2 linked regions of the Azoarcus olearius genome follow. The protein of the gene in region 2 interacts with the protein of the main gene of each other region in a pairwise test. Links are inferred from orthologs where the notes say so. Each region holds a gene or a part of one and is shown on either strand. Other genes may lie near its edges.

Evidence for each region. The genes of interacting proteins can lie anywhere in the genome.
Region 1: the proteins of kdsB (region 2) and acuR interact in binary tests that used the Escherichia coli proteins (3 or more experiments, as listed by UniProt). The link is inferred for Azoarcus olearius from one-to-one orthologs.

What each region holds. Positions count from the first base shown.
Region 1 is NZ_CP016210.1:2,859,327-2,864,390, reverse strand. Bases 1,925-4,840 are described here. They hold acuR (acrylate utilization transcriptional regulator AcuR), read right to left. Parts: upstream 3,744-4,840; coding sequence 3,105-3,743; downstream 1,925-3,104. Other genes in these bases: dqs_RS13090 (TetR/AcrR family transcriptional regulator), read right to left, coding at 3,926-4,840; dqs_RS13100 (peroxidase-related enzyme), read right to left, coding at 2,429-3,007; dqs_RS13105 (hypothetical protein), read right to left, coding at 2,021-2,209. In the rest of the region: dqs_RS13115 (B12-binding domain-containing radical SAM protein), read left to right, coding at 1-1,534; dqs_RS13110 (hypothetical protein), read left to right, coding at 1,578-1,886. UniProt on the Escherichia coli protein: Involved in response to both electrophiles and reactive chlorine species (RCS). Represses the transcription of the nemRA-gloA operon by binding to the NemR box.
Region 2 is NZ_CP016210.1:1,683,442-1,691,545, forward strand. Bases 2,373-5,202 are described here. They hold kdsB (3-deoxy-manno-octulosonate cytidylyltransferase), read left to right. Parts: upstream 2,373-3,315; coding sequence 3,316-4,089; downstream 4,090-5,202. Other genes in these bases: lpxK (tetraacyldisaccharide 4'-kinase), read left to right, coding at 2,373-3,138; dqs_RS07830 (Trm112 family protein), read left to right, coding at 3,119-3,307; adk (adenylate kinase), read left to right, coding at 4,209-4,862; dqs_RS07845 (6-phosphofructokinase), read left to right, coding at 4,978-5,202. Outside these bases: xseA (exodeoxyribonuclease VII large subunit), read right to left, coding at 1-776; dqs_RS07815 (MotA/TolQ/ExbB proton channel family protein), read left to right, coding at 1,067-1,675; dqs_RS07820 (ExbD/TolR family protein), read left to right, coding at 1,687-2,109; more of lpxK, read left to right, coding at 2,113-2,372; more of dqs_RS07845, read left to right, coding at 5,203-6,243; ggt (gamma-glutamyltransferase), read left to right, coding at 6,261-7,982; dqs_RS07855 (EAL domain-containing protein), read right to left, coding at 7,976-8,104. UniProt on the Escherichia coli protein: Activates KDO (a required 8-carbon sugar) for incorporation into bacterial lipopolysaccharide in Gram-negative bacteria.

The DNA.
Region 1 (5,064 bases), 1.2 Mb from region 2 along the record:
CTATTACGACCCGGAAGGTGGGGACCCGCTGGCCTGGGCGTTTGGCTCGCTGGGCCTGCAGGACCGCGCCCGCCACCTCGCCACGCTCTATCTCAACGACCTCGCCGACGTGCTGCGCGAGGCGGTGGATGCGCGCTTCGAATTCGTCCGCTACGCCGAATCGCTGGCGCGCAGCCAGCCCAGCTTCGAACCGCTGGCGCGCGCGCTCGCGGCGCCGCCGACGCTGGTCGACACGCTGCTGATCGAGCTGGCTGTGGCGGCCATCGAGCGCCACCGCCCGCAGCTGGTGCTGCTGTCGGTGCCGTTTCCCGGCTCGGTGTATGGGGCCTTCCGCATCGCCCAGGCGATCAAGGCCCGCGATCCCTCCATCGCGGTGGCGCTGGGCGGCGGCTTCGTGAATACCGAACTGCGCGAGCTGAAGGACGCGCGGGTGTTCGACTACTTCGACTATGTGACGCTGGACGATGGCGAACGTCCGGTGCTGGCGCTGATCGACCATCTGCAGGGCGGGCGTTCAACGTCGCGCCTGGTGCGCACCTTCGTGCGCGACGCCGACAGCGGCGAGGTCCGCTACGTGAATTTCCCCGAGCCGGACGTCCCCTTCGACGAGGTCGGCACGCCCACCTGGGACGGCCTGCCGCTGGACCGCTATCTGTCCATCCTCGACATGCTCAACCCGATGCACCGGCTGTGGTCGGACGGGCGCTGGAACAAGCTCACCGTAGCGCACGGTTGCTACTGGAAGAAGTGCAGCTTTTGCGACATCAGCCTCGACTATATCTCGCGTTATGAGGGCGCCGCCGCCAGCGTGCTGGTGGACCGCATCGAGGCCATCATCGCCGAGACCGGCCAGACCGGCTTCCACTTCGTCGATGAGGCGGCGCCGCCCAAGGCGCTGCGCGCGCTGGCCGAGGAACTGCTGCGCCGCGGCGTGGCGATTTCGTGGTGGGGCAACATCCGCTTCGAGAAGTCCTTCACCCCGGAGTTGTGCCAGCTGTTGGCCGACAGCGGCTGCATCGCGATTTCCGGCGGGCTGGAGGTGGCCTCCGACCGCTTGCTGAAGCTGATGAAGAAGGGCGTGTCGGTGGATCAGGTAGCGCGCGTCACCCACGCCTTCGCCGAAGCCGACGTGCTGGTCCATGCCTACCTGATGTACGGCTTTCCGACCCAGACGGTGCACGACACGGTGGACGCGCTGGAATACGTGCGCCAGCTGTTCGAGGCCGGCTGCATCCAGTCCGGCTTCTTCCACCGCTTCGCCTGCACGGTGCATTCCCCGGTGGGCAAGAACCCGGACGAATACGGCGTGCGCCTGCTGCCGCTGCCGCCGGTGAGTTTCGCCAAGAACGATGTCGAATTCGTCGACCCGACCGGCGTGGATCACGACGCGCTCGGTGCTGCGCTCAACAAGGCGCTGTACAACTACATGCACGGCATCGGGCTGGATACCGATGTGCGCAACTGGTTTGCCGACAAGGTGCCGCGGCCGCGGGTGGCGCGGCAGTTCATCGCGCGCGCGCTCGCCCAGCAGTAAGCGCCGCCATCGCAACCCCGCTCAATTCAAGCAAGCGATATCCATGAAGATCAATCTCCTTCCCCTCGGCGCCCGCTTCCTGCTCAAGGGCCGCATCCACACCAAGGTCGGGCCGATGACCGCGTCCGATGAAGCGGGGGCCGTCAGCTTCATCCCCAAGCATGCGGTCCTGCAACCTGTGCCGGGTGAGGCACCGCCGGTGCTGCTGGAGGAGTCGCCGAAGGGACTGGACGCGGCGAAGGTGAGGGCGGCTTTCGAGGCCTACCACCAGACCGCGCTGAAGTTGACCGACGCGGCGGGGAAAGCGGCGCTGGAAGAGGCACGCAGGCGCTTTATTGCCGGCATCTGCTGAGAGCCGGCAGGCGCGCGGGGAGGGTTCCCGGCAGCCCGCTTTGGGACTGCCGGGAATGCGTGCACGAAACGCCGCACGCGGAAAGGAGATGCGCAGGGCGCTCCTGCGACCGGGGCGCCCGCGTCAGGACTGCATCAGCGTTGCTGGTTCTGACCGCGTTGCTGGTTTTGATCCTGCTTGGTCTGCTGCTGCTCGGGCTGTTGCTGGTTGGGTTGTTGCTGCTGGCCGGGCTGTTGCTGCTGCCGCCCCGGCTGTTGCTGCTGGGGTTGCTGCTCACGCTGCTGCTTCTGGTCTTGTTGCTGGTTATTTTGCTGGTTCGGCATGATCGTCTCCTCAGGGCAATAGCGCTGGCTGTGCTGCCATCGCTTTGGGAGAGAAGCATTCGGTGTTCCCGGGGAAAGACAGGGGGCGGGCCGGCTGGTGAAGGAAATGTCGTGCAATGGTGCGGCGCTGTGTAAAGAAATTGCACGCTCGTGCCGCGCCGCAGTCCGTTGCAGCGGAAGCCGCCGGCCGCGGCGGCGCCGCGGATTTCCAGTGATCGGCTAGCGGCCCAGCGCGTAGAACTCCGCATTGGGTCGCATGCTGGTCACGTTGGCCAGACGATTGGACATGCCGAAAAACGCGGAGATGCCGGCGATGTCCCAGATGTCCTCTTCGGTGAAGCCGTGGGTTTTCAGCGTGTCGAAATCGGCCTCGCCGACCAGATGCGCGGATTGCGAGACGCGCATCGCGAAATCCAGCATGGCTTTCTGGCGGTCGGTGATATCTGCCTTGCGGTAATTCGTGGCGATCTGATCGGCGATGAGCGGATTCTTGGCGCGGATGCGCAGGATGGCGCCGTGCGCGATCACGCAGTATTGGCATTGATTGGCGCCGCTCGTTGCCACCACGATCATTTCCCGCTCGGCCTTGGTCAGATTGCCCGGCTTTTCCATCAAGGCGTTGTGATAGGCAAAGAACGCGCGAAATTCGTCCGGCCGATGGGCGAGGGTCAGGAAGACGTTGGGAATGAAGCCTGACTTTTCCTGCACCGCCATGATGCGCTCGCGAATGTCGGCAGGCATGTCCTCCAGCCGGGGAACCGGAAAGCGGCTGACGGGGGCTTGGCGGGTCTGCTCCATGTTTCACTCCTCTGCGTGACAAGAATAAATGGACTTGAATGGGCGCTTTCGCGTCGTAGGTATTTAGACCGAGCGTCTAGTCGAGCTTAAAAAAAGGTCAGGCGGGCGGCAAACCCGCAAAGAAGAAATCGGCAAAAACGTCGAGCGGCGCGGCGGATTGCTCGAGCTTGGCGCGCAGCACCGCACCCTCCCAGCCGATCCAGAAGAAGGCGGCGAGTTGTGGCGGATTCGCGCAGGGGGACAGTTCTCCGGCCTGCTGGGCTGCCATCAGACAGGTGGAAAAACGCGTCTGCCAGTCTTCGAAGGTCTCTTTCAGGCTGGCGCGGAAGCTTTCGGGCAGCGCGCCCATTTCCTGCCCGAGGTTTCCGATCAGGCAGCCGCGGCGGTAGGCGTGCCGCGCCATGCCGTCTTTCGCATCGGCGACGAAGGCGCGCAGGCGATCGAGCGGCGAAAGCGCGTCGTTCAGCAGGTGGCGGTCCAGCTTCCTCGCGAAAAACTCGCCATAGCGCTGGATGAGTTCCAGGCCGAAGGATTCCTTGCTGTCGAAGTAATGGTAGAACGAGCCCTTGGGCACGTTTACCCGACCCAGGATTTCCTCGATGCCGGTGGCTGAGAACCCCTTTTCGGTGAGCACTTCCAGGCCCGCACGCAACAGCAATTCACGTGTTCCGATCAGGTCTTCCCGCTGCTTCGGGGGCCTGCCGCGGCGACGGGGGGTAAGGGGCGGCGCATCCATGACGAGATATTGGACTGACTGTCTCGTAAAAACAATCCTTCCCGCGCGCAGCGCATTGTGCCTGCAACGGAGCGGCGGAAACGGAGGCGCCCCCGTGGCCGCCGCTTACTCCGCTTGGAAGCGGCAGGGCATGCCCGTCATGGTGCCGGGCTGGTCGTCGCCCGCTGCGGGGGCGGCGCGGTTCAGCCCGTCACGCCGCGGCGCACCATCTCCACCATCGCGTCGGCAATGTCGCGCGGGCTGCGGCGTCCTTCGCGATACCACAGGTAGATCCAGTTCATGCCGCCGAGCAGGAACAGGCGCAGCAGTGTGCGGTCGGTGCCGGGGGCAACCGGCAGCGCCTTGATGAGGTCACGGAACACTTCCTCGTAGGCTTCGCGGTAGGGCTGGATCTTGGCCAGCAGTTCCTGGTTGCCGGTGAAGGAGAGGCTGTGGCCGGTGATGCGGTCGATCGGCGAGCCTTCGACGATGCCGCTGACGTGTACCTCGCACGCCCGCCGCAGGCGGTCCCACGGATCGCTGCCTTCTTCCGCCGCCGCCTTCACACGCCCCAGCACGCGCTGGAAGCCTTCGCGATGCACCGCCAGGTACAGCTCGTCCTTGGACGGAAAGTAGTGATAGACCGAGCCGGGCAGCAGGCCCACCTTGCGCGCGATGTCGCGGATGGAACTGCGGTCGTAGCCCTGCTCGGAGAACAGTTCGGCGGCGGCGGTCAGGATCACCTGGCGTCGCTCCACCGGCTCGCCGCCGCTGTCGCCGCCAGGCTCGCCGCCGCTGTCGTTGGCGGTTTCACCGCGCGCCAGCCGCGCGCTGAGTTCGCCGCGCTCGAGCAGGCGGCGCTGGTTCTCGGTCAGCACCTCGACGCCGTCACCGGCTTCGTCGGCCAGCGCCTGCAGGCGTTTCACCGCGGTTTCCAGGCCGTGCTTCTGCCAGATGTAGCGCACGCCCGAGGCGGAAATCTGCAGCCCGTCGAGGCGCAGGCGCTCGGCCACCGCGGCCTGGCCGAGTTCCGGTTCGCTGCGGGCGAGTTCGAGGATGCGGCTTTCGACATCGCGATTGTCGTCGGGGGCAGGGGTGCGGGAGAGCGCCTGGTTCATGGTCGATCTGCGAAGTTGGGCCGGCTGTGCGCGGCGTTCGGGGCGGAATCATAGCGAGCGCGGGACGTCGCCGCAGCGCAGGCTTACCCGTAACATAGAACTAACTAATCAATTGAACAAGTGTTTGACAAGCTAGTTTGACGAGGCTACAGTGCAGTCACACCGGCAAGTGCCGGACCGATCGCCAAGAGTGGCACAAGCCGCCGTACCGGTCGGGACGCTGA
Region 2 (8,104 bases):
TCGGCGATGGTGAAGTCGGTTTCGTGCCCCACGCCGCACACCACCGGCAACGGACTGCGCCGGATGGCGCGCGCCAGCCCTTCGTCGTTGAAGGCCTGCAGGTCTTCGATGCTGCCGCCTCCGCGCACCAGCAGGACGAGGTCGATGCCGTCTTCCGCCGCGCGCGCCGCCGCGGCTTCCAGCGCCGCCACCAGCCGCAGCGGCGCATCCGCACCCTGCACCGGGGCGGGATACAGCACCACCGGCAGTTGCGGCGCACGGCGCTTCAGGGTGACCAGCACGTCGCGCAGGGCGGCCGCGGCGGGCGAGGTGACGATACCGATGCCGCGCGGATACGGCGGCAAGGGGCGCTTGACCGCGGCATCGAACAGGCCTTCGGCGGCGAGCTTTTCCTTCAGGCGCGTGAAGGCTTCGAACAGGTTGCCGATGCCCGCCGGGCGCAGCGCCTCCACGCCCAGCTGATAGTCGCCCCGGACTTCATAGACAGTCACCAGGGCGCGGGCTTCGACCCGCATGCCGTTTTCAGGCCGGAAGGGCAGCAACTGGGCACGGTTGCGCCACATCGCGCACCGCACCTGGGCCTGCTCGTCCTTGAGGGTGAAATACAGATGTCCGGAGGCGGCACGGGTGAGGTTGGAGATCTCGCCGCTGACCCACAGCAGGGGGATGGCCGACTCGAGTACCTCGCGCGCGAGGCGGTTCAGTGCGGACACCGTAAGCACTTGAGCGGACAGGGATAGCGGTGATGCTTCAGGCGATTGGGAGGCGAATTTCATGCCCGGGATTGTAGCGGAATCCACAGCCCCGCCGGACTGTCAAGCCTGAATCGGCAAGTCCTTGATCCGACTGGGAGTGTTTGTCAAGTAGTTGATAACTAACGGTATTTTATGTTGCCTAATTTTTCAGCGAAGCAAGCAAAAGCCCGCGGCGACGGGCTTCCGGGGCAACATCCCGAATCAGTCCACAAACTTATCCACAGCTTTTGTGGATTCTCCGCACAGCGCCCCGACTTGCCGCCCGACGGGGGCTGGCGCTAGAGTTCCGCTTTTTCCCGGGGAGTGGGCGCGTGTTCGAGATCATTCAGGCTGCGGGATGGCCGATCTGGCCGCTGTTGCTGGCGTCGGTTATTGCAGTGGCATTGATCATCGAACGTTCCGTGTCGCTCCGGCGCGCGCGCGTGGTTCCGGCCGGGCTGCTCGACAAGGTGCTGGTGGACCTGCGCAGCCACGGTGCCTCGGCCGAGATGATCAACCGCGTCGCCGCGCATTCGCCGCTCGGCCGCGTGCTGGCTGCGGGCCTGCGCAACATCGGCGCCTCGCGCGACGTCATGAAGGAATCGATCGAGGAAACCGGCCGGGCGGTGGTCCACGAACTCGAGCGCTTCCTCACCACGCTCGGCACCATCGCTTCGGTGGCGCCGCTGCTCGGCCTCTTCGGCACCGTCATCGGCATGATCGAGATCTTCGCCTCGCAGGGTATCAGCGGCGCCAACACCGCCCAGCTCGCGCACGGCATTTCGCTCGCGCTGTACGCCACCGGCTTCGGCCTGGTGATTGCGATTCCGACGATGATCTTCTGGCGCCATTTCCGCCGCCTGATCGACGACTTCGTCATCGACATGGAGCAGCAGGCGATCAAGCTGGTCGAGGTCGCCCAGGGCGACCGCCGCGGCTGAGGGCGATGGCGATGAATTTCCGGAAGGGCAATCGCGATGAGGAGCCGGAGATCAACCTCATCCCCTTCATCGACGTGCTGCTGGTGATCGTGATCTTCTTGATGCTGACGACCACCTTCTCCAAGGTGTCGGGCCTGGAAATCAACCTGCCGACGTCCGCAGCGGATGGCAGCGAAACGGTGGCGAACGAAATTGCGGTCGCGGTCACGGCCACCGGCGACGTGCTCGTCAATCGCCAGCCGGTGGCCGGACGCGGCATCGACGAGCTCGCCGCGGCGCTCGGCAAGGCCAGCCCGTCCAACGGCCGCGAGCCGGTCGTGGTGATCAGCGCCGACGCCAAGACCCCGCACCAGCGCGTCGTGGACGTCATGCAGGCGGCGCAGCGCGCCGGCCTTGCCCACATCACTTTCGCCACCCAGACCCCGGCGAACTGACCCATGGCGGCTGCGCGCGGGGCCATGCCCACCGCCCCGTCGTACTGGCGCAGCCGCGGTCCGCGCGCGCTGCTGCTGTATCCCCTGTCCCTGCTGTTCGGCCTGCTCGCCGCATTGCGACGCCGGCTCTACCGCGCCGGCCTGCTTTCGCAGGTGCGGCTGCCGGTGAAGGTGATCGTCGTCGGCAACATCGCGGTCGGCGGCAGCGGCAAGACTCCGGTGGTCGCCTGGCTGGTCGAGCAGTTGCGGGCGGCCGGCTGGCATCCGGGCATCATCAGCCGCGGGCACGGCGGCAGCGCGCGCGGCGTGCTCGAAGTGGTCGCCTCCGGCGATGCCGGCGTATGCGGCGACGAGCCGCTGCTGCTTGCGCGCCTCACCGGCGTGCCGGTCTTCGTCGGGCGCGACCGCCCCGCGGCCGCCGCCGCGCTGCTGCAGGCCCACCCGGAATGCGATGTCATCGTCTCCGACGACGGCATGCAGCACTACCGCCTTGCCCGCGACCTGGAGCTGGCGGTGGTCGATCCCGCCACGCTGGGCAACCGCTGGCTGCTGCCCGCCGGGCCGCTGCGCGAGCCGGTCCGCCGGCTCGACCGCGTGGACCTGGTGATCCGCCACGGCGACGAGGGGGAACTGCCGCCCGGGCTGGGCGCGCGTGCGGTGCCGATGCGGCTGGTCGGCGACGGGTTCCGCGGCGTTGCCGATCCTGCCCGGCGCTGCGATGCGAGCGCCTTCCGCGGCCGCCGGGTCCATGCCGTTGCCGGCATCGGCCGTCCGCAGCGCTTCTTCGACCAGCTCGCGGCGATGGGTCTGGACGTGGTGCCGCATCCGTTTCCCGACCATCACCGCTTCGTTGCCGCCGATCTCGACTTCGCGCCCGGCGAGCCCAAGCTGATGACCAGCAAGGATGCGGTAAAATGCGCGCCTTTCGCACCGGCCGACGCCTGGGAATTCCCGGTGACGGCCGAAATCGGTTCGGGTGCCGCCGAACGCATCCTGGAGAGACTGCAACATGGACGCCCGCCTGCTTGAAATCCTCGTCTGCCCGCTGTGCAAGGGTCCGCTCGACTACCTCAAGGACAAGCAGGAGCTGGTCTGCAAGGCCGACCGCCTCGCGTTCCCGATCCGCGACGGCATCCCGGTGATGCTGGAAGAGGAAGCGCGCGCGCTGGCCGCCGAGGACGTGGACGCGTTGCGTTGAGCGCCGCCATGTCCGCCTTCCGCATCGTCATTCCCGCCCGTTTCGCCTCCAGCCGGCTGCCGGGCAAGCCGCTCGCCGACATTGCCGGCAAGCCGATGATCGTCCGCGTGCTCGAACGCGTGCAGGACGCCGGCGCCGCCGAGGTGTGGGTGGCCACCGACCACGATGGCGTGCGCGAGGCGGTTGAGGCGGCCGGCGGCAAGGTGGTCATGACCCGCGCCGACCATCCGAGCGGCACCGATCGCCTCGCCGAGGTCGCGTGCGCGCTCGGCTGGCAGGACGAGGACATCGTCGTCAACGTACAGGGCGACGAGCCGCTGATCGACCCCGCCATCATCACCGCGGTGGCGGCCGAACTCGCGGCCGACGGCGAAGCCGCCATCGCCACCGCGGCGCATCCGATCCACGACGCCGACGAAGTCTTCAATCCCAACGTCGTCAAGGTGGTGTGCGACGCCCAGCAGCGCGCGCTGTATTTCTCCCGCGCGCCGATTCCCTGGGCGCGCGATGCCTGGGCGCAACCCGGCGAGCGCGCCGTCCTGCCGGCCGGACTTCCGGTGCTGCGCCATGTCGGGCTGTATGCCTACCGCGTCAGCTTCCTGCGCCGCTACACCGCGCTGGCGCCCGCGCCGATCGAGCAGTGGGAAGCGCTGGAGCAGCTGCGGGCGATGTGGCACGGCTACCGCATCCGCGTGCTCGGGCTGGAGGCCGCGCCGGCCGCGGGGGTCGATACCGTGGAAGACCTGGAGCGGGTGCGGGCGGTATTCGCCGGCGCTGCCTGACACGTTTTGCGCGGTCTTTCGGTTTGACCGTGCCGGTCGAGTCGTTTAAGTTTCGGCCTTTTGGTTCATCTAGTTCATAAAGCAGGCCGGCAGCACAGGCCAAAATCTCGGGAGGGTGTATGCGACTGATTCTGTTGGGACCGCCGGGCGCCGGCAAGGGCACGCAAGCGAACTTCATCAAGGAGAAGTTCGGCATTCCGCAGATCTCCACCGGCGACATGCTGCGCGCCGCGGTCAAGGCCGGCACCCCGCTGGGCATCGAGGCCAAGAAGGTGATGGACGCCGGTGGCCTGGTGTCCGACGAGATCATCATCGGCCTGGTGAAGGACCGCCTGCAGCAGGACGATTGCAAGGCCGGCTACATGTTCGACGGCTTCCCGCGCACCATCCCTCAGGCCGACGCGATGAAGGACGCCGGCGTGCCGATCGACTTCGTGCTCGAGATCGACGTGCCCGACAGCGAGATCGTGGAACGCATGAGCGGCCGCCGCGCCCACCTGGCCTCCGGCCGCACCTACCACGTCAAGTACAACCCGCCCAAGGTCGAGGGCAAGGATGACGTCACCGGCGAAGACCTGGTGCAGCGCGACGACGACAAGGAAGAGACCGTCAAGAAGCGCCTGGACGTCTACCACGCCCAGACCAAGCCGCTGGTCGAGTACTACAGCAGCTGGGCCGCCTCCGGCGACGTCAAGGCGCCCAAGGTGCGCAAGATCTCCGGCCTCGGTGCCGTGGATGAGATTACCGCCCGCGCCTTCGACGCGCTGAAGTAATCCGGCGCCCGGCGCCGTCATCCGACGCGGTCGGTACCGAACCCGGTGCCGGCCGCGTTTGTCTTTGCAGGTGTGATCCGGCGCATGCGCGCCGCTGTCGAGGTGACCTCCGACGATGAGCCCGACCCAGCCGTTCAATCTCCTCTACGCCCAGGCGGGCGGCGTCACCGCGGTGATCAACGCGAGCGCTGCCGCGGTCATCGAAGCCGCGCGCGAACATCCGCAGGCGATCGGCACTGTCTATGGCGCGCGCAACGGCATTCTCGGGGTGCTGAGTGAAACGCTGGTCGATACGACGCCGCTGACGCCCGCCGAGCTGGCACAGCTTGCACTCACGCCCGGCGGCGCATTCGGTTCGTGCCGCTTCGACCTCGATCCGGAGGAAGCCAATCCCGCGCAGTACGACCGTCTGTTCGAGGTGTTCGCCAGCTATCGCATCGGCGCCTTCCTGTACAACGGCGGCAACGGTTCCATGGACATCGTCGCCCGCGTTGCCGCAGCGGCGCGCGCGCGGGCTTACCCGCTGTGCTGCATCGGTGTGCCCAAGACGGTGGACAACGACCTCGAGGGCACCGACTGCTCGCCCGGCTTCGGCTCCGCGGCCAAGTATCTCGCCACCGCGATGCGCGAATCCGGGCTGGACCTGGCGGCGATGTCCAGCCGGCGTGGGCGGGTGTTCGTCATGGAGGTGATGGGGCGCAACGCCGGCTGGCTGGCCGCCGCAACCGCGCTGGCCGCGCGCAACGAGGACGAGCCGCCACACATCGTGCTGCTGCCCGAGGTCGCGTTCGACGAGGAGGCCTTCCTCGCGCGGGTGAAGGCGGTAGTCGAGCGCCTGGGCTACTGTGCAGTCACCGTGGCGGAAGGCATCCGCCGCGCCGACGGCACGCTGGTGATGGAGCAGTCGCACGACGCGCTCGGTCACGTCCAGCTGGGCGGCGCGGGGCAGTGCGTCGCGCGCTTGGTTTCGGCGCGCTTCGACTACAAGCACCACTGGGCCATCCCGGACTACCTGCAGCGCGCGGCCGGCCACTGGCGCTCGGCCACCGACGTGGCGCAGGCAAGGGCGGTGGGGCGGGCTGCGGTGGCCTACGCGCTGGCCGGGCAGGATGGGGTGATGCCGGCGATCCGCCGCCTGGCCGACGAACCGTATCGGTGGGATGTGCAGCCGGTGCGGGTGGAGGAAATCGCCAACCTCGAGCGCCGCGTGCCGCCGCATTTCATCGCCGCCGACGGCCTGCACGTCACCGCCGCCGCCAAGGCCGCGCTGGCGCCGCTGATCGAAGGCGAACTGCCGGTGCCGACCCACGCCGGTCTGCCCGACTACTTCCAACTACAACTCGCACCCGAACCGCGCCGGCTGCCTGCCTGGACGCGCTGAGCGCGGGCGGCAGGCCGATGCGCGCGGCGATCCTGTTCGCGGTCTGGCTGTGGCTTGCGGCCACGGCGGCCGCGCAGCCGCCCGCGCCCGAGGCCGCGACCGGCTTCTCACCGCGACCGGCGGTACGCGCTTCCAACGCAATGGTGGTGACCGCCCACCCGCTCGCCACCGACGCCGCGCTTGCCGTGCTGGGCGAGGGTGGTTCGGCCGCGGATGCCGCGATTGCCGCGGCGCTGGTGCTCAATGTGGTCGAACCGCAATCGTCCGGCATCGGCGGCGGCGGTTTCCTGCTCCACTACGACGCTGCCGCGCAGCGTCTTGCCGCCTGGGACGGCCGCGAAAGCGCGCCTGCGGCGGTGGAGGCGGACTGGTTCCTGGACGAGGCCGGGCGCCCGCTGCACTTCTTCGACGCGGTGGTGGGCGGCCGTGCGGTGGGTGTGCCGGGGTTGCCGCGCCTGCTCGAAGCCGCCCATCGGCGCCACGGCGTGCTGCCCTGGGCGCGCCTGTTCGCGCCCGCGATTGCATTGGCGCGGGAGGGCTTCGCGGTGTCGCCGCGCCTGCACGCGCACATCGCGCGCGACCGCTTCCTGCGCGCCGACCCCGCCGCGCGCCTGCTGTTCTTCGATGCGGGCGGTGCGCCGCTGGCGGTGGGTGCGACGCTGCGCAATCCGGCGCTCGCCGCGACGCTGGAACTGCTCGCGCGCGACGGCGCCGAGGCCTTCTACGGCGGCGAGGTGGCGCGCGATCTCGTCGCCGCGGTGGCGCGCGCCCCGGCGCCGGGCGCGCTCACGCTGGACGACCTTCGCTCCTACGAGGTGGTCGAGCGCCCGGCGCTGTGCGGCCCGTACCGCGCCTGGCGGGTGTGCGGCATGCCGCCCCCCAGCGCCGGCGGTGCGAGCGTGCTGGCCCTGCTCGGCGTGTTGCAACGCTTCGACCTGCCTGCGATCGCGCCGGATTCGGCTTTTGCCGCGCACCTCTTCGCCGAGGCGGGCCGGCTTGCCTATGCGGACCGCGAAGCCTGGTACGGCGACCCCGCGGCGATGACGCTGGCGCCCGCGCAGTTGCTGGCGCCGCGCTACCTCGCCCGCCGCGCCGCGCTGATCGCGCTCGACGGCAGCATGGGGACCGCGCCGGCGGGCGTGCCGGACCCCGCGGTGGCAGCGGTGGCGGCGAGCAGCCCGGAGTGGCCCGCCACCACGCACATATCGGTGGTGGATGCAGGCGGCAACGCGGTGTCGCTGACCGCCTCGATCGAGAACGCCTTCGGCAGCCGGCGCATGGTGCGCGGCTTCCTGCTCAACAACCAGCTCACCGATTTTTCGTTTGTCCCGAGCGGTGAGCACGGGGCACACCCCAACCGCGCCGGGCCGCGCAAGCGCCCGCTCAGCTCGATGGCGCCGACGCTGGTGTTTGCGCCCGATGGACGGCTGCACGCGGTGCTCGGCTCGCCCGGCGGCAGCGCCATCATCAACTACGTGGCGGCCGCGCTGGTGGGCGTGCTCGACTGGGGGCAGGCGCCGGACGCGGCGCTGGCGCGGCCGCACGCCGGCAGCCGCAATGGCCCGACCGAAGTGGAGGACAACGCCGCCGGGTGCGCGCTGGCGGGCCGACTCGCGCTGTTCGGGCACCGCCCGCAACTGCGTGACCTCACCAGCGGCACCAGCCTGATCGTGCGTGAAGCTGGAGGCTGGGCGGGCGCGGCCGATCCGCGCCGCGAGGGCAGCGCGGCGGGTTACTGAGCGGTCAGCGCCGGCCGCGCAGCACGCGCGCGGGCGGGCAGCACCTCGCGTTCGGGCCGGCCGACGTGGTAGCCCTGCGCATAGTCGATGCCGAACTCGCGCAGCAGCGCCAGCACCTCGGC